Regions from separate parts of the uncultured Blautia sp. genome, predicted to be linked through region 3. Evidence: riboswitches for the same ligand, from Rfam matches in the RefSeq annotation. Region 3 holds a riboswitch; each other region holds the start of a gene.
The links. A riboswitch is a leader RNA that binds a small molecule or an ion and turns the genes downstream of it on or off. The one in region 3 is predicted to bind FMN.
Positions count from the first base shown of each region.

Region 1: it holds a riboswitch for FMN, as region 3 does, so the genes downstream of both, RDS42_RS05770 (ECF transporter S component) here and RDS42_RS06030 (ECF transporter S component) in region 3, are expected to answer to the same signal.
Region 2: it holds a riboswitch for FMN, as region 3 does, so the genes downstream of both, RDS42_RS03330 (ECF transporter S component) here and RDS42_RS06030 (ECF transporter S component) in region 3, are expected to answer to the same signal.

Region 1 is NZ_CABVDF010000051.1:3,210-13,739, reverse strand. Features, by position in the region: gene RDS42_RS05780 (hypothetical protein) at 1-813, opposite strand, end outside; gene RDS42_RS05775 (4Fe-4S binding protein) at 810-1,424, opposite strand; gene RDS42_RS05770 (ECF transporter S component) at 1,421-2,044, opposite strand; FMN riboswitch at 2,119-2,230, opposite strand; gene RDS42_RS05765 (pyridoxamine 5'-phosphate oxidase family protein) at 2,251-2,646, opposite strand; gene RDS42_RS05760 (Rrf2 family transcriptional regulator) at 2,857-3,291, opposite strand; gene RDS42_RS05755 (flavodoxin family protein) at 3,447-3,977, opposite strand; partial or broken gene RDS42_RS14920 (aldo/keto reductase) at 4,009-4,143, opposite strand; gene RDS42_RS05745 (1-deoxy-D-xylulose-5-phosphate synthase) at 4,172-5,941, opposite strand; gene RDS42_RS05740 (hypothetical protein) at 5,953-6,192, opposite strand; gene RDS42_RS05735 (LysR family transcriptional regulator) at 6,322-7,203, shown strand; partial or broken gene RDS42_RS14915 (Fic family protein) at 7,324-8,385, opposite strand; partial or broken gene RDS42_RS14910 (hypothetical protein) at 8,807-8,989, shown strand; gene RDS42_RS05720 (HAD family hydrolase) at 9,107-9,757, opposite strand; gene ribE (6,7-dimethyl-8-ribityllumazine synthase) at 9,773-10,246, opposite strand; gene RDS42_RS05710 (bifunctional 3,4-dihydroxy-2-butanone-4-phosphate synthase/GTP cyclohydrolase II) at 10,276-10,530, opposite strand, start outside.
Region 2 is NZ_CABVDF010000021.1:10,891-21,420, forward strand. Features, by position in the region: gene RDS42_RS03290 (Tex family protein) at 1-429, shown strand, start outside; gene RDS42_RS03295 (ABC transporter ATP-binding protein) at 526-1,320, opposite strand; gene RDS42_RS03300 (ABC transporter permease) at 1,313-2,239, opposite strand; gene RDS42_RS03305 (ABC transporter substrate-binding protein) at 2,363-3,325, opposite strand; gene RDS42_RS03310 (BMP family ABC transporter substrate-binding protein) at 3,636-4,808, shown strand; gene RDS42_RS03315 (ABC transporter ATP-binding protein) at 4,999-6,531, shown strand; gene RDS42_RS03320 (ABC transporter permease) at 6,531-7,607, shown strand; gene RDS42_RS03325 (ABC transporter permease) at 7,620-8,600, shown strand; FMN riboswitch at 8,651-8,810, shown strand; gene RDS42_RS03330 (ECF transporter S component) at 9,059-9,694, shown strand; partial or broken gene RDS42_RS03335 (hypothetical protein) at 9,816-10,530, shown strand, end outside.
Region 3 is NZ_CABVDF010000055.1:2,283-12,812, reverse strand. Features, by position in the region: gene RDS42_RS06095 (deoxyuridine 5'-triphosphate nucleotidohydrolase) at 1-326, shown strand, start outside; gene RDS42_RS06090 (helix-turn-helix domain-containing protein) at 446-760, opposite strand; gene RDS42_RS06085 (SLOG family protein) at 910-1,419, shown strand; gene RDS42_RS06080 (DUF3789 domain-containing protein) at 1,485-1,640, shown strand; gene RDS42_RS06075 (DUF5688 family protein) at 1,637-2,656, shown strand; gene RDS42_RS06070 (DNA topoisomerase 3) at 2,677-4,785, shown strand; gene RDS42_RS06065 (hypothetical protein) at 4,782-5,165, shown strand; gene RDS42_RS06060 (cysteine-rich VLP protein) at 5,171-5,539, shown strand; gene RDS42_RS06055 (hypothetical protein) at 5,694-6,326, shown strand; gene RDS42_RS06050 (DUF4316 domain-containing protein) at 6,340-7,260, shown strand; gene RDS42_RS06045 (hypothetical protein) at 7,260-7,958, shown strand; gene mobC (plasmid mobilization relaxosome protein MobC) at 7,955-8,299, shown strand; gene RDS42_RS06035 (CD1845 family protein) at 8,385-8,675, shown strand; FMN riboswitch at 8,973-9,088, shown strand; gene RDS42_RS06030 (ECF transporter S component) at 9,207-9,851, shown strand; gene RDS42_RS06025 (riboflavin kinase) at 9,860-10,018, shown strand; gene RDS42_RS14995 (riboflavin kinase) at 9,976-10,530, shown strand, end outside.

The sequences.
Region 1 (10,530 bases), on a different contig from region 3:
CTCCCTCACCATCTTTTCAAAAGGGAAACGTATAATAATCGGCGTATTAAATCCAACTCCAAGTTCCAAAAGAACAACCTTTTTATCTTTATGCTGTTCCAGAAACCCCGCATACCTGTCGGCTGCCTCATGCCACGCTTCATCTTCCACAAAATAATTATCACAACGGAGATTCATAGCCATATTGCCGCCACACACCGGACATTTTGGTACAAGTTCTGATGGAATCAGGCAGTCTCTTCTTGCTTTATCCATTTTACGAAACAGGTCTTTTGCATCGTAAGTCTTTGAATGACAGGCTTTCTGGCACTGGATTTTCCCATAATCTCCCTGTGTTGCAAATATTCTTTTTTCATCGAATCCCGCTTTATAAAACTGATGATCCACATTGGTTGTAAGTACAAAATATTCTTTATTCTTTACAAGATCATAAAGCTCTGTATAAAGCGGCAATGCCGGAGGATCAAAGCGGTTCATCAATGCATGTTTTGACCAGTATCCCCACTTTGCCTCCTCAGACGGATATGGATAAAATCCGGCTGCATACATATCTGTCATGTAGTACTCACCGTATTTTTTTATAAATTCTGCAAAATTGTCTGTAAACCTTTTACCACCATATTGGATTCCCGCAGCTGTCGATGCCCCGGCTCCTGCCCCGATTATAACACAGTCTGTATTTCTTATATTCTTTGCTGCCCTGTCAATCTGGTCTTCATATGCATCCTTTTGGAATACATAATCCCTTGCCGGAGTACTACATAAAAAGTTTCTCCAGTCAGCATACCCTTTTCTGATTTTCTTAAAAATCATAATGAACCTCTTTTCTCAATACACTGCTTCGGACAAATTTCTGCACATCTTCCGCAATGCAGACAATGATTCTGGTTGATAGTAACCGGAACTGAAGATATATCAATGCATTTTTGCGGACATACAGAGTAACACAGTTTGCATCCAATACATTCTTTTCCAATAAAATACCCTGTCTGAACTGCCTCGGTTTTTCCAATTGTTATAGTATCCCTCACAATATTTGATGGATTGCTGATATCAAAATACTCTCCCTGTGCCTCATACAGCCGAAACACTTCGATTGCGTCTTTCGTATCTCCCGGATAGATTTTCTTCATATATGGATTTTTTTCAAACATAATATCAAGATTCTTTTTTCCGATGTTCTTTATTTTTCCACGCAGAGACACCGCAATTTTGTCTTTTGTTGCGGATATTGCCACATACTGCTGCTCCATTAACTGGTCATAAAATGTTTTTCCCGTTGCTGTAAGGAAATACACACCTTCTTCATCATAGTACATCATATCTATGATTCTTGTCTGAGGATGTCCATCTGAACCTATCGTTGCAACTGTTGTTGAATGAATTTCATCCACCAGAAGTTCAAGATAATCCATTTTTGTCATTTCAAAGTCTCTCCTTTCAGTATCGGTGTAAGTTTTTTATATATCATCATGGTAATTGCTCCAATTACCAAGCCTTTTAAGATATTAAACGGCAATGCATTGAATAGAACAACGTCCAGCTTAGTCTTAATAAATGGCAGAAATTCGCCAAATGATGCAATCAGCTGCTCCAGAGGCATAAATGTTTCAAACAGTGAAAGTAGAATAAAATAATTTGCAATCGCTGCCGCTATTCCCATAACCACACTTGAAATAACACATGCCCACCTCGCCATTTTCTTAGTCTTTTTGTATTTGTATATAAAACCGGCAGCCAGTACATAGGATGCCCCCATTAGGAAATTGGCAAGTTCACCAATTCCTCCTGTTGATGTTGACAGAAGCTGTAATATATTTTTTATCAATTCTATCATCACTCCTGTAACCGGTCCAAACGCAAACGTCCCAATCAGTGCAGGTAAATCTGACAGATCCATTCGTGCAAATGATGGACTCAAAGGAACCGGAAACTCTAAAAATGCCAACACATATGATATAGCTGCCAGTAGAGCTGTCATTGTTATCGTTCTTGTAGAAACTAAATTTTTTCTTGTTTTAATAGTTGCTGTATTGTTACTCATAAATCTCCTTTTTGTGAGATATGCCTGAATTTAAAACAGCCCGCAGGACGGGATTCCCTGCGGGACTTGTTTTATCATATCTTCTCTCATCCGGACTTTACCGTCGGTTATGGAATTGCACCATATCAGCTTTTGCTCGCAGACTATACTGCCGGTCAGGAATTACACCTTGCCCCGAAGACTGTAATTTTTTCTGTTAATTATCTTTAAAATTCATAAGGTGGATTTCCAGAGAAATCTGCGATTAAACCATGCGGATTTTCAAGATAGAATACCTCAAAAATAGGATTATCTGCTGTCTGATACTGTCCCTTAACGATAGGATTGTTCATGCATCCTTCCTTTACACTCTTGTTGTCCTCAAATACTGCTTTGCCATGAAGGCGAATCCATGCGTATTCAGGGGAAGATACTGATACTTCTACTTCAGGATTTGCTAACATATCCTTGTAAACATCCTTTGTGTTGTTAGTACAGAACCAAAGCTTTCCGTCCTGCTCAAAACAGAACATGAATGGACGGCATTTTGCCTTTCCATCTCTTCCGACGGTTGCTAAATACTGAACCGGGTTTTTCTGTAAAAATTCTACTACTTTCTGCATTTTAAATTACCTCCTTGATATGTTGTAACAATGATTATTACATCTTGTAGCTATACAATATCATTCGTTTAATGTAATGTCAATAGTTACATCAAGCTTTTTGTAACTTTTTTGTTACAACTCCTTTTGAAGATTTTACATTGATTATGAAAAACAAAAAGGCTCCGGAAATTGTGATGGTATAATCACTCATCCGAAGCCTTCTGTAGGCTACTCTTCCTCTGTATACACTGCAATATCTTTTTTCACATCAGCAAGTGTCATTTCTGAAAGTTTTTCCTCCATTGCCTTCTGTACTTCTAACAGTCTCTTATCAAGAACATGGTGAATATTCTTTCCTACCGGACATTTCTGATTGGGATTCTCATGAAAATGAAACAGTTCTTCATCTGGTGCACATTCCACTGCTTTATACACATCAAGGAATGTAATCTGCTCCAATGGTCTGGTAATTGTCACACCGCCTGTCCCTCTTGCAACTTCAATAAGACCAGCAGCCTTTAATTGTTGCAATATTTTACGAACAATCACCGGATTAGTTCCAATGCTTGCTGCCATAAAATCACTAGTCATCTTCTGATCTGAAAATGTATCTATACAGGCAAACATATGGATTGCCATTGTAAATCTGCTTGAAATCTGCATTATAAACACCTCTCTTTGACAGTAATCATATCAAAAAACAGATGTAATTTCAATGGTTACATTGTTGTTGAAAACTTAATATAAATACAATCAATAGTCTGCTTTAGAAAAAAACAATTTTATGGTCTATCGACATCTCGCCAAATGGAATTTACCTAACGCAGCGATGCCCCGAACGCCCTTAGTTCTTCTCTCTTTTTCTCGCTCTTGTTTTCAGACCCATGTGCTGTAAACACACCCATGTTTTCAAGTCCAAGATAATCCAGAAAGTCTCCTTTGAACGAGAAAAGAGCACCCTCATACATATTAGCATCTCCGGAGCTAAGTATCATGGCAACTTTTTTCAAATTCTTCGGTCCTCTCGGATATGCCGCAGAATAAAATCTGTCGATTACACATTTTAGCTGACCGGATATGCCGTGATAATAAATGGGCGATGCAATAACAAGCATTTCTGCTTCTTTCAAAAGATTATATACTTCCTGCATATCATCCTTCTGAATACACTCACCGTGTCCTTTGCTATGACAGTATTCACATGCCAAACACCCACCTATCTTCTTTTTGCATACATCCACCACATCAACGATATGTCCTGCACTCTCAGCTCCTTTCTTAAATGCATTAACCATATCTTTTGTACTTCCCTGTGGATGTGGACTTCCATTTAATACTAATATCTTCATTTCCATCACCTTATCTTTTTATTCTTCAATCTTAGTACCAGTCATGCTTCTCATTTTTTTCCAAAGCCTCAATCTGCTCCATCTCTTCGTCAGTTAATTCAAAATCATACAACTGCGTGTTCTCCATGATGTGATCAGTATTGCTTGAACCCGGAATTACAATTCTGGTGTCACTACTTCCAGCCTCCCAATTTCTATTTTATCTGATTGCAAATATCCGCAATAATCTGAACCGGTGTCATACCAACCTCTTTCAGTAATTCATTTGGGTCATATCGGTCATAAAATTTCTTATCAAGTCCGTAATTTTTCACTTTCATATCAGAACTACCATAGAAGGAAGCTATTTTCTCGCCAAAACCGCCGCTTAAAATACCGTCTTCCATGGTTATTACCATCTGATGTCTTTCGGAAAGACTTTCCAGTAATTCTTTGTCAATACCAGAAGCAAAACGAGGATTGATCAATGTCGGCGTAAAGCCAAGTTCTGCTTTTATTTTTGCACTGAGCTGTTCACCACGCTGATAAAAATCACCAAGTGCCAGAATTGCAACCTTTTCACCAGCTTCTTCCACTTTAAAATGATTCAGTCTGTCAAAATCCTTATCTGCTTCACGATAGGTTACCTGATTTCCGGGGATGAGAATCATAACAGGATGTTCCCTTTGATCAACTGACCAATCAAGCATAGAAAGGTATTCATCTTTTGAGGTAGGTGCAAGCACTACCAGATTCGGAACATTCGTGTATGCCGCCAGTCCAAAAATTCCAAGATGCGTAACATCTGTCAAACTATCAAAAGAATTGTAGTTTAAGAGAATCGTGACAGAACTATTGTTAATACATACATCATGGGAAATCTGGTCATACGCTCTTTGAATAAAGGTTGTGTTTGTAACCACAAGCGGCTTCGCACCGTTTTTTGCAGCACCAGATGCCATGGCAACCGCCTGTTCTTCCGCAATCCCTACATCCACATACTGCAATCCAAGCTCCTTTCGCTGTTCCTGATTTAAGCCTGCACTGCCCGGCATAGCAGGAGTAATCACAAGAAGCTCAGAATCACTTTTTGCTTTTCGCATAATATACTCAGCAGTGATAGATGTATAATCTTCTCCATCGCCAAAAGAGATTGTTGGTTTGCCTGTTTCACGGTCAAATGGCATACACCAATGCCATCCCTCTTTGTCTTTTTCAGCAATCTCATATCCCTTTCCTTTTTGTGTATGGATATGGACTACGATTGGATGATCCGTATCTTTCACCTTGCGGAATAAGGAAATCAGTGATGCTATGTCATTGCCGTTTTCCTCATATATATAATCTAATCCAAACGCTTTGAAGAGATTATTGGAAGCAGTTCCGCCTGTCTCTCTTAATTCGGCAAGATTTTTATACATTCCGCCATGTACTTCGGCAATCGACTGCTCATTATCATTTACTATAATAATTAAATTGGAGTTAATCTCTGATCCAGCTACATTCAATCCCTCTAGTGCTTCACCGCCTGAGAGGGAGCCATCACCAATAATTGCAATAATATTTTCTTTATCTCCTTTTATATCTCTCGCCTTAGCCAGACCCGTAGCTAAAGAAACTGAGGTCGAAGTGTGACCTACATTGAAGAAGTCATGTTCACTTTCTTCCGGATTTGTATAACCGGAATCCTCTGAAAAGTGCTCATCGGAAATATATCCATTCTTTCTTCCGGTCAAAATCTTATGAGGATAGCTCTGATGAGATACATCAAATATAAACTTATCCTTAGGCGAAGAGAAAACATAATGCATGGCAATCTCTGCCTCCACCATACCGAAATTTGGACCAAAGTGACCGCCGATTTTAGTCAGCCGGTTAAACAATGCCTCTCTGATTTCCGAAGCAAGTTCCTCCAGCTGCTCCATAGACAATTTTTTTACATCTTCCGGTCCGTTAATTGTTTGAATAATTTTATAATCTGTCATTTACATTCTCCTTATCTATTTTCATTAGATTTCTTTAACGAGTAGATCAAATAATCCAGGCAATCTATGTTATCCTGATAAATATGTGTCTGTTCCATTAAATGTTTTCTATACATACATAACTGTGATAACAGCGCTTCTACATTGTTTTCTTGTGCCAGTTTCATGCAACACTGGATTGTTTTCTGATTACAGCCTGCGTCCACAAGATTCTGATAAATTATTCCATATTTGTCATTTGCTTCTGCCATCTGTCTGCACCTCCTGCTTAAATTATACATGCTTCAAACGATATATCTAATACTTATAATTCATATCACGATATTCTTGACAGGAATATCATTTGAGTATAGGATAATAAAAAAGGTTGGAGGTGTACTATGGAAATTCGTGTACTTCGTTATTTTCTTGAAATTGCACGTGAAGGAAATATGTCAAGGGCTGCTGAAAGACTTCATGTTACACAGCCAACGCTGTCTAAACAGATGAAAGATCTGGAACAAGAGCTTGGCAAAAAACTATTTAAGCGTGGCAGCACAAGCGTCAGTCTTACTGATGAGGGTATGCTTCTGCGAAAAAGAGCAGAAGATTTACTGGCCATGGCTGACAAAATCACAAACGAATTTCAGGCAATGGATGATATCACAGGAGGTGATATTTATATTGGCTGTGCAGAATCCTATCTTGTAAAATATCTTGCCCGTGCTGTAAAAAAGTTAAGCAGCATTTATCCCAATATCCATTATCATGTTACCAGCGGTGATACCGAACAGGTAACAGAACGATTAGACCGTGGACTTCTGGATATGGCATTTATAGTAGAACCGCCCGATTTATCAAAATACAATTATCTTGAAGTGCCTGAATACGATACATGGGGTGTTCTGATGAGAAAGGACAATCCATTAGCCGCAAAAGAGGCTATTGCCTTTGATGATTTATTGGATATTCCTATTTTTTGTTCGGAACAGTCTGCTAAAATGGATTTACCCCGTTGGTGTTCCGATAACCTTGACCGACTTAATATATTAGCGACATTTAATCTCTGCAATAACGGTGCCGTTTTTGTCCGTGAAGGGCTGGGGGTTGAGCTTACCTTTGAAAAGTTAGTAGAAACAAATGCAGAAAGTGATTTATGCTTCCGTCCGATCACACCACCTCTCCACACAAAAATGTATGTTATATGGAAAAAATATCAAATATTCACTCCTGTTGCTAATCTGTTATTGGAAGAAATAAAAAAGATCATCGTTTTACCATAATCGTGAAACGATGACCTTTTTGTGATTTGAACACAGCAAGACAAACTTCGATTTAGATTTCACCTGTAAAGTGTACCCTTTGTCAAGGACACTTTAAATTTATAAGCTGCTTTCATATTTTTAAACACGGACATAACCAGTAGATGGACCTGCACCAACTTTTGCGATATACCCACTCTTAACCAGATTCGTCAAAGTCCTTTCCACGGTAATTTTGCTTATATCAGGACAAAGCTCCATGATTTCTTTCTTTGTAATTTTGCCAACCTTGTTATCAATAACCGCTTTAATTCTATCAGGCTTAGAAAGACTCCGATGCTTCAAATGCTCTACACGGCTTTCGAATTCATTGTATGCTTTCAACATGATACCCAGATAATATTTAACAAAAGGCTCATAGCTGTTTTCTCCCTCATGCCAGCCAGTAGAACTTGCTTGAAGGGCTTCATAATATGTTTCCTTTGTCTTTTCAATCAACATTTCCATACTGATATATTTTCCAACGATGTATCCCGCCTTATAAAAAAGCAATAAAGTGAGCAAACGGCTCATCCTACCATTTCCGTCATTGAAAGGATGGATACACAGAAAGTCCAGAATGAACATGGGAATCAAAACCAGTTTATCAATGCGGTCAGCTTCCCATGCTTCAAGGAAGCGAGCGCAAAGTTCTTCCATTGCTTCATCAGTCTGAAATGCGGGAACTGGAATAAAACGTGCCTTCTGATGACCCTCGGCATCTGTTTCTGCAATTACATTATCGGAATTCTTATAACTTCCACCAGCAGCCCCCTGTGAATAGGAGTACAGATCTCAATGTAACTGCAAAATAATGTTCGGTCTTGGGTTGATATATTCATAACCTTCGTAAATTGTGGAAAGTACTTCACGATAACCAGCAATTTCCTGCTCAGATCGGTTGCGGGGTTCTGCTTTTTGACTTACCAATTCTTCCAAACGCTTATCGCTTGTAAATATACCTTCGATTCGGTTGGATGCTCCCGTACTCTGAATCAATGCAACTTCTAAGAGTGTTTTCAATTCATCTACATTGGCTTCGAGAAATAATTCCTGTTTGCCTTTATGTTCATGGATGCTGCTAACCATCTGAACAATTTCAGGTGTTAACAACTTTGCAGGACTTACAATAAAATCAAAGTCTCTCATAGGAATCTCCTTCATTTCAGATTTATCTCCATCATTCTATCATCAAATGATGGAGATCTCGATAGATTTGATGGAGATAGAATATCCGTATACACAATAAATATCCTCATTTCATCCATATATTATATCGTTTTACGAATTGTTTTTTTCACTAAAATTACACTATTTTTTCACTATTTTTCATTACTTCATCGTTTTCGCCAACGAATTGAGCAACGCCCGCCTCTCTGGATTCAGATTCTTTTTCTCATAAAATGCTTCTTTAAAAAGCTCTGCATTTTTCCTTTGGTCATCATCCGGAATATGAGAGTACGCATCCGTAATCATATTGACCTGTGCATGGCCGGAATCACCCTGTACTGCTTTGATATCAGATAATGGTACACACAAGCACGGAAAACACTTTATGCAAAATCTTCCACAGTAAAATCTATAAATAATCCGCAAAGGCAAAGGAAACCGACAGTTTACCATGTTTGGAATTATGGCAGTTCTTTTAGGAAGTGGAGATGCATTCCATCTGGTTCCTCGTGCAGTAGCGCTTTGTACAACTGGACTTGAGAACTTTACTGTACAGATGGGGTTAGGAAAGTGGATTACCTCTATCACTATGACTATCCTAAAATCATCCCCGCCTCAGAATTTGCAACAAATTGTTGCAAATTTTCTATATCCTTTTATTTTACAGAAGTACTTATTTTTAACTTTTTTCCTTCAGATTTTTATATTGCAAAAATCATATCACCATCTGCAGTATATCCTCTATATGTTCTGCATAATAATCAGCCCCATTCAGTTCCCCTTTCTCACCATATCCATACAGGCATCCTATAAAAGGGCTTTTGCAGGACCTGGCACATTCCAGATCCTGTCTCCTGTCTCCGACTACCAGATAAGGGCCACTATATTCCCGGATGATTTCCTGCACAATTTCTGTCTTTGGACGGAATCTGTATGATTCACAGTCATAAAAACGATCAAACCATCGTTCCATCCCAAATTCCTTCCAGTGTGCCTCACGATATGAAGCTTTACAGTTACTTAAGATCACAAGGTGATATCCCCGGTTCTTCAAAGCTGTTAGCATCTCCTCTGCTCCCGGATACCACACTGCCTTATGTTTCCTGATCTGTCTTACCATCAGATCTCCTACCATCCTGCTTGCCTGCTCTTTATAGCTCTGATCCAGTTCCGGCAAAAATGTATTCCACATCTCCTTACTGTTAAGTCCCAGCCAGCCGGCAATTTCCACCGAGCCTATCTCCCGTTCTTCGGTAACCTTCTGTTCTGTCAGCCACTGATAGGTTTCACGAAATGCCGGTTCATAGATTCCAAGGGTATGATGGATCGTTCCATCATAATCGAATATGATCGTTTTTGTCATCATTTATTTTCCTGTCTTTTAGAGCTGCTTCATCAGATTGACCATCTCAATCGCAGATAATGCACAATCATAGCCTTTATTTCCCGCTTTGCTTCCTGCACGCGCAATAGCCTGCTCGATATTTTCAGTCGTGATCACTCCGAATAAAACCGGGATTCCTGTTGCAAGTTCAACCTGTGCGATTCCCTTGGCAGATTCATTACACACCAGATCATAATGTGAAGTATCTCCACGGATGACAGCTCCAACGCAGATAATTGCATCATATTTTCCTGACTGTGCCATCTTCTGTGCTGTAATCGGAATCTCAAATGCTCCCGGTACCCATGCTGCAGTAATGTTCTCTTCTTCTACTCCATGTCTTACCAGTCCGTCGACTGCCCCTCCCAATAATTTATTCACAATAATTTCATTGAATCTCGCTGCCACGATACCAACCTTCATTCCCTCCGGTGCTACTACTTTTCCTTCTACTAAATTGATCTGTCTCATTTTTTCTTCCTCCTGATATTTGCTGTTTTTTATAAATTTATTTCTTTAAAAATATGACCCATCTTTTCCTGCTTCGTCTTCATATACTTCCGGTCATACTTTTGTGCCGGAATCTCCAGAGGTACTCTCTCATTGATCTTCAGTCCGAATTCGCCAAGTCCATAGACTTTATCCGGATTATTTGTCAGTAATCTTAATGATTTCACACCAAGGTCTGACAGTATCTGTGCCCCGACCCAGTACTCTCTGAGATCCGGTGCAAACCCTAACTTCACATTAGCCTC
Region 2 (10,530 bases), on a different contig from region 3:
ACTGCAGAGGATATCATGGCAGGAAAGCTTGCAGGAATTTCCCGTAAGATCAAAGACTACAAAAAGCTGGCAGAAGAGCTTGGGGTAGGAGAGATTACTCTTCGGGATATCGTAAAGGAACTGGAAAAACCGGCTCGTGATCCAAGAGAGGAAATGCCGAGACCGGTACTTCGCACAGATGTCCTTGATATGAAAGACCTGAAAGAAGGAATGATCCTGAAGGGAACGGTTCGTAATGTTATTGATTTCGGTGCTTTTGTAGACATCGGAGTTCATCAGGACGGACTGGTGCATATTTCCGAGATCAGTGAAAAATATATCAAACATCCGCTGGAAGCTGTCAGTGTGGGAGATGTGGTAGATGTTCGGGTGCTTGGAGTAGATATGAAGAAAAAACGTATCAGCCTTTCCATGAAAGGAATCAAATAAATAAATATAAGAAGGATTTATGCAGAATGAAGGCTGCCGGAAGCGATCAAGCTCCGGCAGCCTTCATTTTTCAGAAGATGATTTAAGTTTAGGAATTTATCCAAGCAGGGCGGAATCGTTGGAAAATTCCTGTCCGCTTGCTTTTTCAAACTGATCCAGAAGATTTCTTACGGTCAGTTTTTTCTTTTCTTCTCCCTCGATATCCAGTATGATCTTTCCTTCCATCATCATAATAAGACGATTTCCGTGATTGATAGCATCCTGCATATTGTGAGTGATCATCATAGTAGTAAGATGATCGCGGTTTACGATCATATCGGTGATTTCCAGGACTTTTGCCGCTGTTTTAGGATCAAGGGCAGCAGTATGCTCATCCAGAAGAAGAAGCTTGGGCTTTTTCAGAGTAGCCATAAGAAGCGTGAGAGCCTGCCGCTGACCGCCGGAGAGAAGCCCTACTTTGGAAGTAAGACGATTCTCAAGTCCAAGATCCAGAACCTTCAGCAGTTCTTTGTATTCTTCGCGTTCTTTACGAGTGATGCCCTGAAGGAGAGAACGTCTTTTGCCGCGGCGTTTTGCCAGAGCAAGATTTTCTTCAATTCCCATAGTGGCTGCGGTTCCTGTCATAGGATCCTGGAATACACGGCCAAGGTATGCTGCTCTTTTATGCTCAGAAAGTTTGGTTACATCTGTTCCGTCAATGAGGATCTGTCCCTCATCTACCAGCCATGTGCCGGCCACCGCGTTCAGCATGGTGGATTTTCCTGCGCCGTTTCCTCCGATGACTGTTACGAAGTCACCTTCTTTCAGGGTAAGGGAAAGACCGTTCAGGGCAAGCTTTTCATTGATGGTGCCGGGATTGAAGGTTTTATATATGTTTTTCAGTTCAAGCATTTGTATTACCTCCGCGTTTTGTCGGTTTTGCAAAATATTTTGCCTTCCAGTACGGAACAGCAAGGAAGACAGCTACCACAAGGGCAGACAGCAGTTTCAGAAGATCCGTGTCAATTCCCATCCAGATCACAGCCTGAAGGACAAGATAGTAGAGGATGGAACCCAGAGCTACGCTGAAAAGGCGGAGGGCAAAATTTCGGAAGATTTTGCCAAAGATGGCTTCTCCGATGATTACGGCAGCAAGTCCGATGACAATTGCACCGCGTCCCATATTTACGTCTGAAAATCCCTGATACTGTGCCAGAAGAGCACTGGAAAGAGCCACAAGACCATTGGAGATCATAAGTCCCAGTACCTTGCTGAAATCGGTGTTGATGCCCTGTGCTCTGGACATATTTGGATTACAGCCGGTGGCACGGAGGGAACAGCCGATTTCTGTTCCGAAGAACCAGTACAGGATGGCGATGAGCGCCACGATAAAAACTGCAACGATCAGGATGGTGTTCTGATTCAGGGGAACGCCTTTTACATTGCGAAGAGACACCAGAAGATCATACTTGCTGGCATTGACAGCCTGATTGGCTTTTCCCATAATCTTCAGATTGGCGGAATAAAGTCCAAGCTGAGTCAGGATACCTGCAAGGATAGCAGGGATGCCCATGACAGTATGAAAAATTCCGGTTGCAAGTCCTGCCAGCATACCGGCGCCGGTAGCGGCCAGCATGGACACCCAGATATTGTGTCCGCTCATAAGCATCATAATGCAGACGGCGCCTCCGGTACACATAGTACCGTCTACTGTCAGGTCGGCCACATCCAGAATGCGGAAGGTAAGGTATACGCCGATGGCCATGATGCCCCAGATCAGTCCCTGGGCAGCGGCTCCCGGCAGTGCGTTGATCAAACTCATAATTTCCATTGGGATTCCTCCTGTGTAACATAACCAGCGAGAAAGGAGATTCCTTTCCCGCTGGTTATGGTTCGTATATCATATATTTTATAGGGGATTGCTGTGGTTAATAAGGTACAGATGTCGTTTTTATTATTCGGCACTGATGGCTTCGTAATCATCCGGAACTTCGATTTCAAGCTCTTCGCAGATTTCCGGATTATATTTCTTGGTAAAGTTCGGAGCGTATTCCACAGGCATTTCTGAGATATCGGCTTCGCCTTTGAGAACCTTGACTGCCATTTTTCCTGTGGCAACACCGAGATCATAGTAGCTGATGGAAAGTGTGGCAACTCCGCAGCCGCTGCAGATACCTTCTTCACCTGCAATTACCGGAACCTTTTCCGGAAGGCAGATATTGTTGATAATTTCTGCGTTGGATGCAGCTGTATTATCTGTGGGTACATAGATCACATCACTTTCGGAAGCTGCTGTGGTAGCCACTGAAGAAAGATCATTGGAATCGGAAAATGCATAAAATTCACAGGTATAACCAAGCTCTTCCAGAGCTGCTTTTACCGTATCTACCTGATACTGGGAATTTGCCTCAGCGGAACAGTAGAGAAGTCCTACATTTTCTGCATCCGGAAACAGCTCATTAAGCATTGCTGCCTGCTGGTCAAGAGGAGCAAGGTCAGCGGTTCCGGAAACATTGGTTCCGACTGTGCCGTCAAAATCATCCAGATCAAGGGCAACACCGTACTCTGTAACCGAGGTTCCAAGAACGGGGATATCTGCTGTGCCGGAAGCTGCAGCCTGAAGAGCGGCAGTGGCATTTGCCAGTATCAGATCTACATCGTTGGAAACAAAGCTGTTGATGATGGTAGCACAGGTATTGGAATCTCCCTGGGCATTCTGCTCATCGAAAGTTACTTTGTCACCGAATTCATCTGTAAGAGCATCTTTAAAGCCCTGAGTAGCCGCGTCAAGAGCTTCGTGCTGAACCAGCTGGCAGATTCCCACATTGTAAGAATCATCTGCAGCCAGAACACTGATGCTGCTCATTCCTGCAGCCATAGCTGCAGAAAGAATAACTGCTAAAATCTTTTTTTTCATATTCTATATCCTCCTCTTAAATGGCTTTTTGTAAATTCCATTTTTATTCATGTGACTTTTACAGTATAACGCTTTAACGCCGCAAAGTCAAGAAGTGTGATGAAAAATAAAAGAAAAATATAGGCTGAAAAATATTTGTTAGGCTGAAAAAATAGTTAGAATTGTCTGATTGTATTGACAATTTACGCTGTTTTCGCTATTATTAAGGTAGTTTCAAAGAGGCGGGACCCGATGGTGTTGTGCCTCTTTATGTTTCATAAAATGTGCATCCCGCAGAAATGAAACCTTGCGGAGAATGGAGGAAAACAGGATGAAAAAAGCATTAGCAGTTGGTCTTGCGGCAGCTATGGCAGTTTCTATGACTGCTCCGGTATACGCTGAAGGCGAAGGAGTTGCCAAGGAAGATCTGAAGATCGGTATCATTTATATCGGTGATGAGAATGAGGGCTACAGCGCAGCTCATATGGCTGGTATTGATGAGATGGTAAAGAATCTTGGATTGGAAGATTCCCAGGTGATCGAAAAAACTCTGATCGGTGAGAACGAGGCATGTTACGATGCAGCAGCTGACCTGGCTGACCAGGGCTGCCAGATCGTATTTGCAAACAGCTTCGGACATGAGACTTATATTCTTGAAGCAGCAGGTGAGTATCCGGAGGTTCAGTTCTGTCATGCAACAGGAACTCAGGCAAAAGCAAGCGGACTTGAGAACATGCATAACTATTTTACTAATATTTATGAATCCCGCTATGTATCCGGTGTTGTGGCAGGACTTAAGCTGAACGAAATGATCGAGGCAGGCGAGATCACAGAAGACAAGGCGAAGATGGGTTATGTAGGCGCTTTCCCATATGCAGAGGTTATCTCCGGATTTACTTCTTTCTATCTTGGCGCTAAGAGTGTATGCCCGTCTGTTACCATGGAAGTAAAATATACAAACAGCTGGGCAAGCTTTGACCTTGAAAAAGAGTGTGCAGATGCTCTGATCTCTGACGGCTGTGTTCTGATCAGCCAGCACGCAGATACAACAGGCGCTCCGACTGCATGTGAAGCGGCAGGCGTTCCATGTGTAGGCTACAATATTGATATGACATCTGTTGCTCCGAACACTGCTCTTACTTCCGCATCTATTAACTGGGGCGTATATTATACATACGCTGTACAGAGCATGATCGATGGAACACCAATCGATGTTGACTGGTGCAAGGGATTTGCAGAAGGCGCTGACAAGCTTACAGAGCTCAATGAGAAGGTAATTGCAGAAGGAACAGAAGAAAAGGTAAAAGAAGTTGAGGATGCGATCATTGATGGTTCTCTCCATGTATTCGATACCTCTACATTTACTGTTGACGGCGAAGAAGTTACCACTTATGAAAAAGACGGAACAGAATATGTATCTGACGGATATTTCCATGAGTCTGAATATGCTTCTGCACCGGCATTTGATCTGGCAATTGATGGAATCACATCTATCGTAGAATAAGACATACAGATGGCGGAGCTGCTTGTCAGCAGCTCTGCTTTTTTGTATGATGGATTATTTTCATATTCTCCATTATACAAAAAAGCAGAGCAATCTGCAGTAAGTCCCTCAGGAATTGAGGGATTTCGAAGCGGATTTATCCGCTTTATTCTGAGAAATACCATGCAGTACATAAAAGGAGGGGACAGAAGTGGGAGAAAATTATGCTCTTGAGCTGAAGCAGATCACCAAGCGCTTTGGTTCTGTTCTGGCAAATGACCATGTGGATCTGACACTGAAAAAATCAGAGATTCTGGCAATCCTGGGAGAAAATGGAAGTGGAAAGACTACATTGATGAATATGATCTACGGTATTTATTATCCGGATGAGGGTCATATACTGGTAGACGGAAAAGAAGTATCTATACGTTCGCCAAAAGATTCACACAAGCTGGGTATCGGAATGGTACATCAGCATTTTAAACTGGTAGATGTTCTTACCGCGGCGGAAAATATCATCCTGGGACTTCCTGGAAAAGCTATGCTGAACATGAAAAAGGTTACGGCAGAGATCCAGGCTCTTGTAAATAAATACGGATTTGATATCGACCTGTCACAGAAGATATACGAAATGTCTGTTTCTCAGAAACAGACGGTGGAAATTGTTAAAATGCTGTACAGAGGAGCCAGGATATTAATCCTTGACGAGCCTACTGCGGTTCTTACACCTCAGGAAGCGGACAGACTTTTTGATATTCTGAGAAATATGAGAGACGACGGATGTTCGATCATTATTATTACGCATAAGCTTCAGGAAGTGCTTGCACTTTCGGATCGTGTTGCTATTCTCCGCAAGGGAAAATATATTGATACTGTGGAAACGTCAAGCGCCAATGTTCAGAGCCTTTCTGAGATGATGGTAGGTGCAAAGGTAGATCTGGATATCGATCGCCCGGACCCTGTAGATCCTCAAAAACGTTTGGAGATCAAAGGGCTTACCTGTAAGGACAAGGAAGGTGTTAAAACTCTGGATGATGTGGATCTTGTAGTCAACAGTGGTGAGATCCTTGGAATTGCCGGAATTTCAGGAAGTGGTCAGAAAGAGCTTCTGGAAGCAGTTGCCGGACTTCAGGCAGCCGAAAGCGGAACAATCCTGTTTACCGATGAGGATGGAAACCAGAAAGATCTGGCAAAAATGGATTCCGTAGAGATTCAGGAACTGGGCGTAAGTCTTGCTTTTGTTCCGGAGGATCGTATCGGTATGGGACTTGTCGGCGATATGGATATGACGGATAATATGATGCTGAGAAGTTATCATAACGGCAAGGGCGGTCTGCTTGACAGGAGAGGTCCCAGACAGCTTGCCACTACGATCAAGGATCAGCTGGAGATCATGACACCGAGTATTTCTTCTCCTGTCCGTCAGATGTCCGGAGGTAATGTACAGAAAGTACTGGTAGGCCGTGAAATTGCCCAGAATCCGAAGATATTGATGGTAGCTTACCCCACCAGAGGAATTGATATCAATTCTTCCCATACCATATATAAGCTTTTGAACGAGCAGAAAAAACATGGAGTTGCAGTGATCTGTGTAATAGAGGATCTGGATGTTCTGCTAGCTCTTTGCGACAGGATCGCCGTTCTCTGCGGCGGAAAGATCAGTGGTGTGGTAAATGGAAGAGCTGCGACCAAAGAAGGAATTGGACTTCTGATGACAAAGCATGAAAAAGGAGGGGAGCAGTAATGAAAAAAGAACCTTTCTTAAAAATGTCCAGGCGTGAAAAGATCAGCTGGCAGAAAAGGCTTATGATTCGTATTGCGGCCCTGATTCTGTCACTTCTGGTCTGTGCGGGTGTGATCTTTCTTCTGGTAAGAATGAACCCCTTTGACGTATATAAGGCTATCTGGGACGGAGCGCTTGGATCAGAGCGCCGTATCTGGATCACTGTCCGTGATACCATGATTCTTCTGTGTATTGCAATCGGTCTTGCACCGGCATTTAAGATGCGTTTCTGGAATATCGGTGCTGAGGGACAGATCCTGGTAGGCGGTGCCTGTGCAGCGGCAGCCATGATCTATGCAGGTGACAAAATGTCTCCGGTACTTCTTCTGGTTGTTATGTTTGTATGCTCTGCGCTGGGCGGTATGATTTGGGGTATGATCCCGGCTGTGTTTAAAGCCTACTGGAATACAAATGAAACGCTGTTTACCCTGATGCTAAACTATGTTGCCATGCAGATTGTAACCTTCTGTATTGTATTCTGGGAGAATCCAAAAGGTTCCAATACAGTGGGAATCATTAATCAGTCTACACAGGCCGGCTGGCTTCCGGAGCTTTTTGGACAGAAGTATGGCTGGAATGTTCTGATCGTGCTGGTATTTACGGTAGTAATGTTTATTTATCTGAAATACAGCAAGCATGGTTACGAGATCTCCGTTGTGGGAGAAAGTGAAAACACAGCCAGATATGCAGGCATCCGGGTGAAAAAGGTTATTATCCGTACTATGGCGATCTCTGGTGCGATCTGCGGCATTGCCGGTTTTGTTATTGTCAGCGGTGCAAGCCATACCATTTCCACAGCTACAGCCGACGGACGTGGATTTACAGCTATCATCGTTGCATGGCTTTCCAAATTTAATACGTTTATCATGCTGGCGGTATCCTTCGGTATCGTATTTATGCAGCAGGGCGCGGTGCAGATCGCAACCCAGTACGGACTGAATGAAAATGCTTCCGATGTTATCCTTGGAATTATCCTGTTTTTCCTGATCGGAGCAGAATTCTTTATTAATTACAAAGTTGAGCGTGCAAAAAAATAGGAGGAAGATGCAATGAGTGTACTTATTATTTTTATTCAAAAAGCAATTGTCCAGGGCATCTGTATTCTTTATGGGGCGCTTGGCGAGATTATGACAGAAAAATCTGGAAACCTGAACCTTGGAATACCGGGAATCATGTATATGGGCGGAATCTCCGGTCTGATGGGAGCTTTCTTTTATGAAAAAGACAATCCGAATCCAAATGCACTGGTGGGAGTGCTGATCTCGCTTTTATGTGCTTTTACGGTAGCGGCTCTGGGCGGACTGATCTACAGTGTACTTACCATTACTCTCAGAGTAAATCAGAATGTAACCGGTCTGGCTCTTACGATTTTTGGTACCGGATTCGGAAACTTCTTCGGAGGATCCATTTCCAAGCTTGCCGGAGGTGTGGGACAGATTTCTGTTAAAGTAACAGGAAGTGCTTATACGGCAAAAATTCCAGGATTATCCAAGATTCCGGTTCTGGGAGACCTTCTGTTCAGCTATGGATTTATGACATACCTGTGTATTATCGTGGCAGTGCTTCTGTCGGTGTTCCTGTTTAAGACAAGATATGGACTGAACCTCCGTGCCATCGGAGAGAATCCGGGAACTGCTGATGCAGCCGGTATCAACGTAACCAAATATAAATACCTTTCCACTTGTATCGGTGCAGGGCTTGCAGGTCTGGGCGGTCTTTACTTTGTAATGGAATACTCAGGCGGAACCTGGACAGACAATGGGTTTGGAGACAGAGGCTGGCTGGCAGTTGCCCTTGTTATTTTTGCACTGTGGAAACCGATTAATGCCATCTGGGGTGCGTTTCTGTTTGGGGCGCTCTACATTCTGTATCTTTACATCCCGGGTCTGGGAAGAAGCATGCAGGAAGTATTTAAGGCTCTGCCTTATGTGGTTACGATCATCGTTCTTGTATTTACCAGCTTCCGTAAAAAGAAGGAGCACCAGCCTCCGGCAGGTCTGGGACTTCCGTACTTCAGGGAAGAACGTTAAAAAAGTATTGCAAATACATTTATACGGCAGTATAATAAAGCATATAAAAGGAAATTCTTCGGGGCAGGGTGACTGTGATCTGCATAAGGCAGAAAGCGGAATTCCCTACCGGCGGTATAGTCCGCGACCCGCTATAAGCGGTTGATCTGGTGACCGGCAGTATCCGGAATTCCAGAACCGACAGTAAAGTCTGGATGAGAGAAGAACACGCTTGCTTTTACGTGCTCAGTGCCCCGGGAATATTTCCCGGGGTTTTTGCTGTTCAGGAAATCATGATATGCTGCAGGAACTTTCCTGAGCGGCAAAACGCTCCACCAGTATACAGCCGGATATATGCGGAATATGCTTTCTTATGGCAGTCTGCGTCCCGTATGCAAAGTGGAGCAACCTGAGAGGAATTTTCTTTGAGAAGAAGGTCGTTATTCAGGACCTTCAAAAAAGAAAAGGAGAGATAAAGTATGAGTGAACAGGTTTTAAGAGGTGGGAACGTAATGGAGAGAAGCCGGACAAGGACATTGACACAGATCGCTATGCTGGGCGCTGTGGCAGGCGTACTGATGAATTTTGAGTTTCCCATTCCGTTTCTGGCTCCATCGTTTTATCAGCTTGATTTTTCGGAGATCCCGGTTCTGATCGGAAGCTTTGCCATGGGACCTGTGGCAGGTGTGGTGATCGAACTGGTGAAGATCCTGGTACATCTTGTGACAAAGGGAACTATGACTGCAGGTGTGGGCGATGTGGCAAACTTTATTTTTGGCTGTGCCTTTGTGATTCCAGCAGGTCTGATCTATCGTTTCCGCCATATAAAAAGCAGAAAACATGCTGTGGAGGGAATGGCAGCAGGAACTGTTCTTACAACTGCAGCTGCCTGTCTGATGAACGCTTTTGTACTTCTTCCGGCGTATGGCAAAGCTTTTGGAATGCCTGTGGAAGCATTTGTTGAAATGGGGGCAGCCGTAAATCCGTCTGTAAACAGCCTGCTTGGGTTTGTGGCAATGATCATTGTTCCTTTTAATCTGTTTAAGTACACACTGACTTCCATGATCGTGTTTTTTATTTATAAAAGGATCCGTGTGATTTTAAAAGGCGACTGAAAATAATATGCTGAAATAAAGGGAAGACAATCAGGGCTGAGGCTTTGGTTGTTTTCCTTTTGGTGAGAAAGGAGAAAAACTTGTCAGCCTCAGACAGGATGACAGGATTCTATGTAAATATATGGTTAAAGCAAAAAAGGCATATTTTCATCTTCCCGGTTTGTTTGAGTTTTATGATCTGTATGGTGTGTTTCTGCCATTATTTCGCGGACACAGAGAATATTTTTACGATTGGTGTGACATAGGCTCTGTATACGGAGCTCCGGCAGATTGTATCTGGGGCGGCGGCCGTGTAGAAGAAGGAGATCATTCTCCCCAGGAGGTTCTGGACTTAATGCGGAAACATGGGATCTCAGCCCGTCTGACCTTCAGTAACTCTTTGCTTCGGCAGGAGCATCTTTCGGATAAAAAATGCAACGCCCTCTGCGGCCTGTTTGAACAAAACGGAAAAAATGGAGTGATCCTTCACTCAGATCTGCTGCTGGAATATCTGAAAATAAATTATCCGGGACTTTATTTTGTTTCCTCCACCACAAAGGTGCTTACTGATTTCCAGGATTTTGTGAAAGAAATAAACAGGGAGGATTTCCTCTATGCGGTACCGGATTTTCGATTGAATAAGGTTTTTGATAAATGGGATACTCTGTCGGAAAAACAGAAAGATAAAGTGGAATTTTTATGCAACGAATGCTGCTGGTTTGGATGCAGAGACAGAAAACATTGTTATGAGGCTGTCAGCAGTAAAAATCTTGGGGAGGACAGCCAGGAGCATTACTGTACGGCTCCTGATGCAGGAAACGGTTACCGTTTTTCCAAGGCAATGGAAAACCCCGGGT
Region 3 (10,530 bases):
TGCCCTATGACTGTACCTTACAGCCCGGAGAAATCACCAAAATTCCTCTTGGTTTTGGACTGGAAATACCGGATGGATATGCGGGATATATCTTTCCCCGTACCAGCATGGCGGTAAAAGGTCTGGTCTGTGAACTGCCGCCTGTAGATTCCGGCTACCGTGGAGAGATCCATGCGATCATCAGCAATGTAAGCAATCAGGCACAGTCTCTTTTTAAGGGAGCCCGTATCGGGCAGCTTGTGATCACGCCGATCGTCATTGCGGATTTTGTAACCGATCTGGGAACAGAACGAGGAACCGGCAGCTTTGGCAGTACCGGCGAATAGAAAAAGGCTGTTTGGAGAACAGTTTTTGAATACTTATCGGTATAGGGAGCGGACATTTCGAGAACATTATAAAATATAATAAAGAAAGTCACGAAAAAAGCGGCCTTTACCGTGACCGCTTACTTTCTGCTATTGAGTTCTTTCATAATACCGAGGATATATTGCATGGATTGAGGATCAAGCTGTCTTGCCTCTGCAATGAATTCCTTTAAGGTTTCCGGGTAGGTATTTCCTTCATCAAAGAATTCCTGCGGTGTCACACCCAGATATTCGCAGATGTAGAAAAAAGACTGCATAGCGGGAAGTGACTTTTTATTCTCAATATTATTGATGTAGTTGTTTGCCTGACCTAACGATAAAGACATATCGCGTGCAGAAACTCCTTTCTGTGTCCGCAGCTTCGCTAATCGTTCCGGGACAAAATCTTCATACATCGCCTTCACCTCCCATTCTGTAATAGATTGTACCTTACACCCCTTTATTATCCGCAAAAGGAAAAAGGGTATTATCGTTGACTTACTAAATTAAATCTATTACTATATGAAAAGTGAAGAATTTTACCTATCAGATGGAGGGATGACCGATGAAAGGAAAAACTTGCTGTGTTACCGGACACAGGGATTTACCGCAGAATGAGATCAACAAAATAAAAACAGCCTTGGCACATGAGATCGATGCTGCTGTTACAGATGGGTTCACCTGTTTTATGAGCGGTTTTGCAGATGGCGTAGACCAGTATTTTGCGGAGCTGGTGCTGGAAAGAAAGCAGACCACCCCGGCACTGGAGCTGATCGCAGTGATCCCTTACCGCAAGCGTCTGGACAGCCTAAATAAGAAAACAAGAACCCGTGAACTGCTGGAGGCTTGTGCGGATGTTGTTGTGATACAGGAAAAATATCTCCCAAGCGTCTACTCCCACAGAAACCGTTATATGGTGGAACACTCCGACCGAGTGATCGCTGTATATGACGGACGGGAAACCGGAGGTACAGCAAAGACGATCCGCTTTACCCATCGGATGAAGAAGGAACTGCGGGAAATCCCGGTTGGAGAGATCGTCCTGCCGGATCACTTGAAACCAAAAACAAAATAGATACCTGTTGATGCGCTCACTTTGAAGTGGGCGTTTTTCTTTACCCATTTTTAGGAGGAATGCTTATGTGGAACCTGATCTTACATTTCCTTACCTTTGCCGGAGGGATGGCTTCCGGCGTTATGCTGATGTGTCTTATGCAGGTTGGAAAAGAGAACACGGAACATCCCGAAACCAAACACAACGCAAACCTGACGGATAAAAAGGAGGACAACGATTGAATCAGAATTTTGTAGAATATGTAAAAAGCCATATCAAGGAATACCTGCCTATGGAATACCAGAACGCAGTAGTTTCCATCAATGAAGTAACAAAAAGCAACGACCGGCTGCTGACCGGACTGACGATCCTTTCTCCCGGAGAACGGTCTGCACCAACAATCTATCTGGAAGCACTCGCCGAGCAGGTGGAACAAGGGCTGCCCTTAGATGCTGCGATGAAACAGATCGCACAGATTCAGGTGGAAAATCACAACCGGGTTCCGCTGGACATCTCTGTTCTGGAAAACTATGAGGCCATCCGTCCTATGCTGGCGGTACAGATGTGCGATCCTGAAACAAATCAGGAATATCTGAAAGGAAAACCTTATACTTCCTGCGGGGATCTGGCAGCTTATTACAGGATTCAGGTTGCAGCAAATGAGGAAGGGACTGCTTCTGTTGCCATTACTGAAAGCATGATTCAGATGTGGGGTATCACAAAAGAACAGCTTCATAAAGATGCGGTGCAGGCAGCAAACGCAAGGAGTCCTGTCTGCCTTTATGACATGGAAGAAGTCATGGCAGAAAGTATCTTCTCTGTAAAACCTGAAAACCTCTTTAACCGGGAAGAACCATTGGATATAGGAATGATACCCATTTATATCCTGACAAATCAGGAAAAATTAAACGGTGCATCTGTATCGGTGCAGGACGGCGTTCTGGAAAAAGTCGCTGAATTACTCGGTACCAATTTTTATGTCCTTCCGTCATCGATCCACGAGCTGCTGATTTTGCCGGATAATGGTTCTATGCAGCTTTCCGAATTGGAAGCTATGGTACGGGAGGTCAATGCTACCCAGGTAGCCCCGGAGGACCGTCTTTCGGATAAGGTCCAGTATTATGATTGTGAGGCAAAACTGCTGCAGCGTGGACAGGAAAAAAGCGTTTTAGGACGGCTATCGGATAAAAAAGCACAGATTCAGCAGGCAGATCACACAGCACCGAAGCAGCCCCACCGCAGTGAAGTAAGTCTGTAAGAAATGGAGGTTACAAAAATATGAAACTTGTGATTGCAGAAAAGCCCTCTGTTGCTATGTCATTGGCAGCAGTATTAGGTGCAAGGGAAAGAAAAGACGGTTATCTCGAAGGTTCCGGCTATCTGGTGAGCTGGTGCGTGGGACATCTTTTGGAACTGGCACAGCCGGAGGCTTACAAAGAACAGTATGCCAAATGGCGGTATGAGGATCTTCCGATCCTACCGGAAAACTGGAAATATGAAGTGCCAAAGGATAAGAAAACGCAGCTTGCCCTTTTGTGCCGGCTGATGAAGGACAAACGGGTGGATTCCGTGGTATGCGCTACGGACGCCGGGCGAGAAGGAGAACTGATCTTCCGTCTGGTCTATGAATATGCCGGATGTAAAAAGCCTATGGAACGCCTTTGGATTTCCAGTATGGAGGATGCGGCGATCCGTGAGGGCTTTGACCATCTCCATCCCGGCAGTGATTACGATAAGCTCTATGATGCGGCGGTCTGCCGGGCAGGAGCCGACTGGCTGATCGGGATCAATGCCACCCGGCTTTTTTCTGTCCTGTATGGTGTCACCCTAAATGTCGGCCGTGTTATGTCACCGACACTGGCACTTTTGGTACAGCGTGAGTCGGATATTGAATCCTTCATCAGTAAGCCTTTTTATGTGCCGGAAATTACCTGCGGAGGCTTTACTGCTTCCGGCGAAAAAATGACGGAACGATCCGAGGCTGAAAAAATCCGTATGGACTGTGACCACAACTCCGCTTTTGTGCGTTCTGTGGAAAAGCAGGTGAAAACAGTACAGCCTCCCCGTCTTTATGACCTTACAACTCTGCAAAGGGAATGTAACCGTATTTTTGGATATACAGCTCAACAGACCCTTGATTATGTGCAATCTCTCTATGAAAAGAAGCTGGCAACCTATCCGAGAACGGACAGCCAGTATTTGACGAAGGACATGCAGGCAACCGCCGCTTCCCTGATCCTATGGTTGCGTGACAATATGCCCTTTGGAAAAGGCTGCGCCGGAGAGCCGGACATTGACCGGGTAACAGACGACAGCAAAGTGACCGACCACCATGCCATCATCCCAACTGTGGAGATTGCACGGACAGACCTGTCAGAGCTTCCTTCCGGGGAGCGGGATGTGCTTACCCTGCTTGCCGTCAGACTGCTTTGTGCCACAACGCAGGCAAACCGGTTTGAAGCGGTCACCGCTATGTTAGACTGCCAGGGACATACTTTTACGGCAAAAGGAAAGACCATCTTACAGTCCGGCTGGAAAGAGGTGGAACGGATTCACCGTATGAGTATCAGGCAGAGTGAAACGGAACATAGAGAAAACGAAGATGCTGCTCTCCCTGTGCTGAAGGAAGGACAGACTTTTGAAACTGTGTCAGCAAGTCTCCGTGAAGGGAAAACTTCACCGCCGAAACATTATACGGAGGACACGCTGCTGTCCGCTATGGAGACGGCCGGTGCGAAAGATATGCCGGAAGATGCCGAGCGTAAAGGATTGGGTACTCCGGCTAGCCGTGCGGCAACACTGGAAAAGCTGGTTTCTGCCGGATTTGTACAGCGAAAGAAAAAGCAGCTCATTCCTACGGAAAAAGGAAAGAACCTGATCGCAGTCCTGCCGGACAATATCAAATCTCCCATCTTAACTGCAGAATGGGAATCCATGCTGAAACAAGTGGAACATGGCGAACTGTCGGCAACATCTTTTATGGATCAGATTGCAGATATGAGCCGGACGCTGGTAAAAGAACATACTGCCCCGGAGGAACGTTTTGCGGATCTGTTTCCTTCTTCCAGAGGAACTGCACACGAAGCCGTGGGGGTATGTCCTCGTTGCGGAGCCCCGGTATATGAAGGAAAGAAAGGTTTTTTCTGCGACAACAGGGAATGTTCATTTGCTCTTTGGAAAGATAACCGTTTCTTTTCCAGCAAGAAAAAATCCATCACAAAGTCTGTGGCAGCGGCTCTTTTGAAAGAGGGCCGTATTTCTATGTCCGGGCTTTACAGTGAAAAAACAGGAAAGACCTATGATGCGGAAGTGATCCTGGATGATACCGGCGGTAAATATGTGAATTTCAAGCTGGAATTTCCCGTAAAGAAAGGCAGGCGTAAATGAGTGATCGAAAAACCTTTGAATATGGCGGTTATCACTTCACGCCCATACGAAAATTTCACAAAAAAGAAGGCGACTTTTTCGCCATATCGAAACGGCTGGCAAGTGACTTCAACTTAGGGTTGTGTACCTATCAGGATCGGCAAAAAGCACCTTATGATTACAAAGACTTTTATACCGTCGCAACCGACAAAGAATGTGACATTTTCCGGTGCGAAGAAAATGGTTTGTTGTATGTGCCTGGAAAAAACGAACTTTTTATTTACCATGAACCGAAACAGAAAAAGCGGAACTCTATCGCCGATGCCCTTTCACAGTCCAGGAATATTACTGATATAACCGGAATTTCCAGCGGCCGGCAAAGCAGTGCCCCGGAAAGGTAGGCGTTATGGCAGAGAGGGAATTGAACCGCTCGGAGCGGGCTGCGATCCGAAAGCTGGTTACGGAGCTTTGCGCCAACTATGACTCTCAGGATAAGATCTGCCTTCCTTTGGACAGTCCTTGCTATATGCTGAATAAATGGTGGACCGGCGCTTATTGCAGGTACTTTGAAAAAGCGGTGCTGCCGGTGGATGCAGCACTGGAATCAGCCATTACCGGCGAGGACACCTCCATGAGACAGAAAATATGCCCTGTGTGCGGAAAAGCATATCTTCCTACGACCAGCCAGGCATATTGTTCCGCTGCCTGCCGGATCTATGCAAGACGGAAATCCGAGCGGGAACGCAAACGCCGGAAGCGGCAAAACCAACTATGATATGTACGCAACTTAGCCCCAAAAGTCCTTGATTTTCAAGGGCTTTTTGCACCTGTTTTCAAGGGATCTGTATAAGAATACTCCAGTGCTTTGAAATGAGGTTAAGTTGCGGACAAAACATATATTTTAACAAAAAACAATAGGAGGCGATTTTTTGAATATCAACACGATTACTGCGGAGGATCTTCGCCGTATGCCCGATAAGGAAGGACTGATTTTACAGGGCTGTGGCGGGGATCTGACAGAATGGGTGGACGGAATCAATGAAATGCTGACAAATGCAGGCATATTGAAAGATGGCAGTCAGTTTGGGAATGTGGCTGCTTTTCAGCACGGCGAACTGACCTGTCTGCTTTACCCGTTTGATGATGTGAAACTGGATATAGGAAAACTTGCCCTGTGGCGTTTACAGACCCATGAAGTCTATGGCGGCACATGGCTGTCGGACTTTGTGCCGAATTATTTAGGCGGATTTATAGAAACACCGGAAGCGTTGGCAGATAAACCGGATTGTCCACTGATCGGAGCAGATGGGAACATTTTTAATCTGTTGGGTATTGCTTCCCGTACTTTGAGGGAGCATGGTCTGAAAGAACAGGCAAAAGAACTGTCTGATCGGGTATTTGCTTCCGGCAGTTATGGAGAAGCGCTCTGTATCATTGGCGAATATGTCAACATCACAGATTCCGAACCGGAGCATAAGAATTCTCTCCGTCAGCAGCTAAAAGCAACAAAACCGGCAGACTCGGTAAAAAAGCAACAAACTTCCAAACAACAGGAACGATAAGGAGGGATGCGGAATGGAAAAGAAACTGACCTATGGTGTATGGGCGGTACGAAGCAGCACTTCTATTTTCGGACCGGCACAAAGCTGGTGCAAGGAAAATGGAAAACCGTTGGAATTTGATAGCAAAGCCGATGCTGAAAACTATGCAAAGGAAGCCAACGAGCATACGACAGCAAATGTCCGATACTATGTGAAAGAAAAAGAACCGGAACCCGGTGCTGTTCGGAAAGGAACATCTCAACCGGAGCTGGATGCACGCAGCCATGAAGAAGTGACACCAAGAAATGATGCAGCGGAAAAACAAAATGAGATTCCGGGCAGACAGATTCCTTCTCAAACAGATCCGCTGGTAGAAATCCGCTCTGCGGTCCATAGTAATTACGCAGGCATGGTCGCTATGCTGGGTGCGGACAACCGTGTATATTTGGGGCGTGAGGAACGCTGCCATTATCAGGATATGCAGCCATCTTACTATGACAATCAGGACGGCTCCCTGTGCTTTGTCTGTGATCAGCCCGACATGTATTATTTTCTTTATGGAGAAGGCTGGGCGCATACCCAGGCGGAAATGCTGGAACGAGGGCTTACCCTGCGTCAGTATGAAGAATTTGCGAGACTGCAAAATGGCGTCCTTGCACAGTTTACCACCCAAAGAGAAATTCTGTTTGCCGGACAGCCATTTCAGGCACCGGAGAGTTATCTGCGCAATGCGGAACTTTATGAGGAAGGACAAACCGGCAACTACAATATGCTGGATGGCAGGCTGAACAACGAACCTCCTGTACGCCCGGATTTGACAGACGGACAGACAGATGAAGAAATCCGGGAGCTGGTGCCGGAAGCAAAGCCGTCTTTGATGGATCGTCTGAAAGCAGATAAACCGGAGCATGAAGCAAGGCAGATGATCCCTCCTGTGCCGGAAAGGGAACGCTGATGGCCGGAGTAAGATTTGAGGATGTAGATCTTCTGGGTGCTCTTTCCCGTGTCGTAGATCTTCATACCCAACATTATAAAGAGGACTTTGATCTGGATAAAGAACTGATCTCAAAACTGGCTGTGTCAGACCGTTCGGAGGATAAACAGATTCTTTGGATGTCACGACCCTGCGGAACCTATACCCTGCGTGAACGAGAAGTTTATCTGGATGGCAGCCATGAAAACAAAGTGTGGCGGTTTTACCAGGAACAGACAAATGATCCCATTTTGGCTTATGCCATCTCTTTGAAAGAAGTTAGGGACGGAAAAATATTTGGCGATCTCTATCCGCTAAATTACAGAGAACATGTGGAACGGATGAAAAAGCTGACCTGTCCAATCGGAAGTGTAGCCGTTGCATTTGAGGATGGAAATGTTATCACGATTCCCTATCAGGAACGGAGACAGCTTATGAATCGGCTTATGCTAGAGCATGGATCACCTAAAACAATGACTTATCTGCCGGAAAATGAGCCGGAGCTGATGATGATCCTAAAACGGGAACGCCTCAAACGCAGCTATCATGCGACAGCCGGAAATTTGGAGGAATATCTTGATAAGCTGGAAAAGACCACCCTGCGGGAAAAACTCAAAAAAGCAAAGACGGTGGTTTCAACACAAGAGGTCTCATCTCATAAAAGAGGGTTGGAACGATGAAGGGCGGGCATAACAAAAAATCCGTCCGCGTCGAATTTGTCATGTCCGAAGCGGAGGCCGAACTGGTAAAAGAACGCATGGCGGAACTTGGCATTACCAACCTGTCGGCATATCTGCGAAAGATGGCCGTAGACGGTTACATCATTCACCTTGATATGGGAGATATTCAGGAAATGATCCGGCTTCTCCGCATTTGTTCCAATAACTTAAACCAATATACCAGACGAGCCAATGAGACCGGTAATATTTATGCCGCAGATATAGATGACATCCGCACCCGTCTGGACAGCCTTTGGGATGGCATGGACAAACTGATCCGGGGATTTGCAAACATTTCATAAACAGCCGGAAAGCCGTTGCTTTCTTTTTGCCGTCACGGTAAAATTTTTATAAGGGCAGATACCCTTCTGAAAGGAGGCAAAGCGTATGCGTTTGATAGGTAAATTACTGGCACTTCCCTTTATGCTGGTTACGGGGATTCTTTATCTGGTATGTAAATTTTTAGTGGTTCTTTCCGGTGCGGTACTTGGGATTCTTTCCGGGATCATCTTTCTGGCGGCATTGGTGCTGTTCTTTGTCGCAGGATTTTTGCCGGGTCTTGCATGGCTTATGATCGCCTTTCTTATCAGTCCATACGGTCTGCCTCTGGCGGCTGCATGGCTGGTAGGGATCATTGGCGGGGCAAACAGTGCCTTAAAGGATTTTATATTTGGTTAAGCAGATTTGGCGGGGCGCATAGGAAGCCCCGCTCTTTTTCTGCAATTATAACTTCTTTGATTGGCGGGATTTTATTGAGAGATACAATCCCTGTTTATTATCATGCTGCCTCTTATGCCAGGGAAAAAGACGAACTGGATCAGCTTCAATGCTCATGTGTAAAAGTAACATGGTAATTGAATTGATGGTAAGTCCCATTTCATAAAATGCAAGTTTCCGAAATATTTCCGAACTCTCTTCAACTCATTGCTTCCCAAAATAGTTGATGTTATAATTGCAGGGAAAACAACTGAATAAAAGTGTCTTCGGGGCAGGGTGAAATTCCCGATTGGCGGTAAAGTCCGCGAGCGTAAAACGCACGATTTGGTGTAATTCCAAAACCAACAGTATAGTCTGGATGAAAGAAGATATGGTTAGATTTCCGCAGATTTTGAGAGGGTTACTTTCTTTTCTGTGGCCTAATTATAATGCTAACACCTGAAAGACATTTTTCTTTTGGGTGTTAATTTTTTGCCACGGAGGAAAGCAATTATGAACAGTAAAACAAAAAGAATCACAGTTATTGGTATGCTATGTGCGATTACTTATGTCACTATGGTTGTTGGCAGGATTCCTATTATTCTATTCTTAAAGTATGATCCATCCGATGTTATTGTAACTTTGGGCGGCTTTATTTGGGGGCCGATGACTTCCTGCATTGTATCTGTTATTGTAGCAACCCTTGAAATGATTACAGTAAGCGATACCGGAATATTAGGTTGTATTATGAATATCGTACAAACACTATCTTTTGCGTGTACGGCATCTGTCATTTACAAAAAAAAGCACACTTTATCTGGTGCAGTGATTGGTCTGGCATCGGGATGGCTAATAACGGTTATCGTTATGCTGTTGTGGAACTATTTGGTAACGCCACTTTATATGGGGTATCCAAGAGAAGCAGTTGTAGAATTGTTACTTCCTGCCTTTCTTCCATTTAACTTATTGAAAGGTGGGTTAAATGCGTCCATTACATTTTTACTGTATAAGCCCATAGTTACCGCTTTGAGAAAAAGCGGATATGTTGCTACTTTGGAAAATGAAGCAAGACAAAAGCATACTGGTCTGCTTATGCTGGCAAGTTTTATTATAGTAACTTGTGTTTTGATTATCCTGTCAATGAATGGGATTATATGAGGATTGAAATGAAAGAAAAAATAAATGAGCCTATTTACACACTAACAGGGATCGTTATACATGGCCGAGGTATTGGAAAGCATGTGGGGACACCTACCGCAAACATAGAAATAGCAAAAAATACATTTTTGCCAAAGACAGGGGTGTATGTGGCAGATATTATTTAAGTGGCAAGATATATTATGGTGTTACCCATATTGGGACGCGCCCTACACTTGATAATGATAGCTTTGTTTCAATCGAAACACATATTTTTGATTTTGATAAGGACATATATGGGTGTACGATAACTGTTAATCTATATAAGAAATTGAGGGAAGTAAGAAAATTTAATGAATTATCCCAGCTGCTTGAACAGATTGCAAATGACCGGACAATAGCACGAGAATTTTGGGGATTAAATCAAACAAATCACACTTTACATATTGATGTTAACCGACATTGTGCAATATTAGATCAACAGGAAATTTATTTATCAACAAACGAATTTGAAGTCCTTTATTTATTACTGCAATCTCCTCAAACCACATTCACAAAAGAACAGATTTATGAACAGATTTGGCATGAACCCACAAATAACCATTTGCACGCAGTAGAAAACACGATTTTTCAAATACGAAAAAGGTTAAAACCATATTGCAAGGGACATGAGTATATAAAAACAGTAATTGGCTATGGT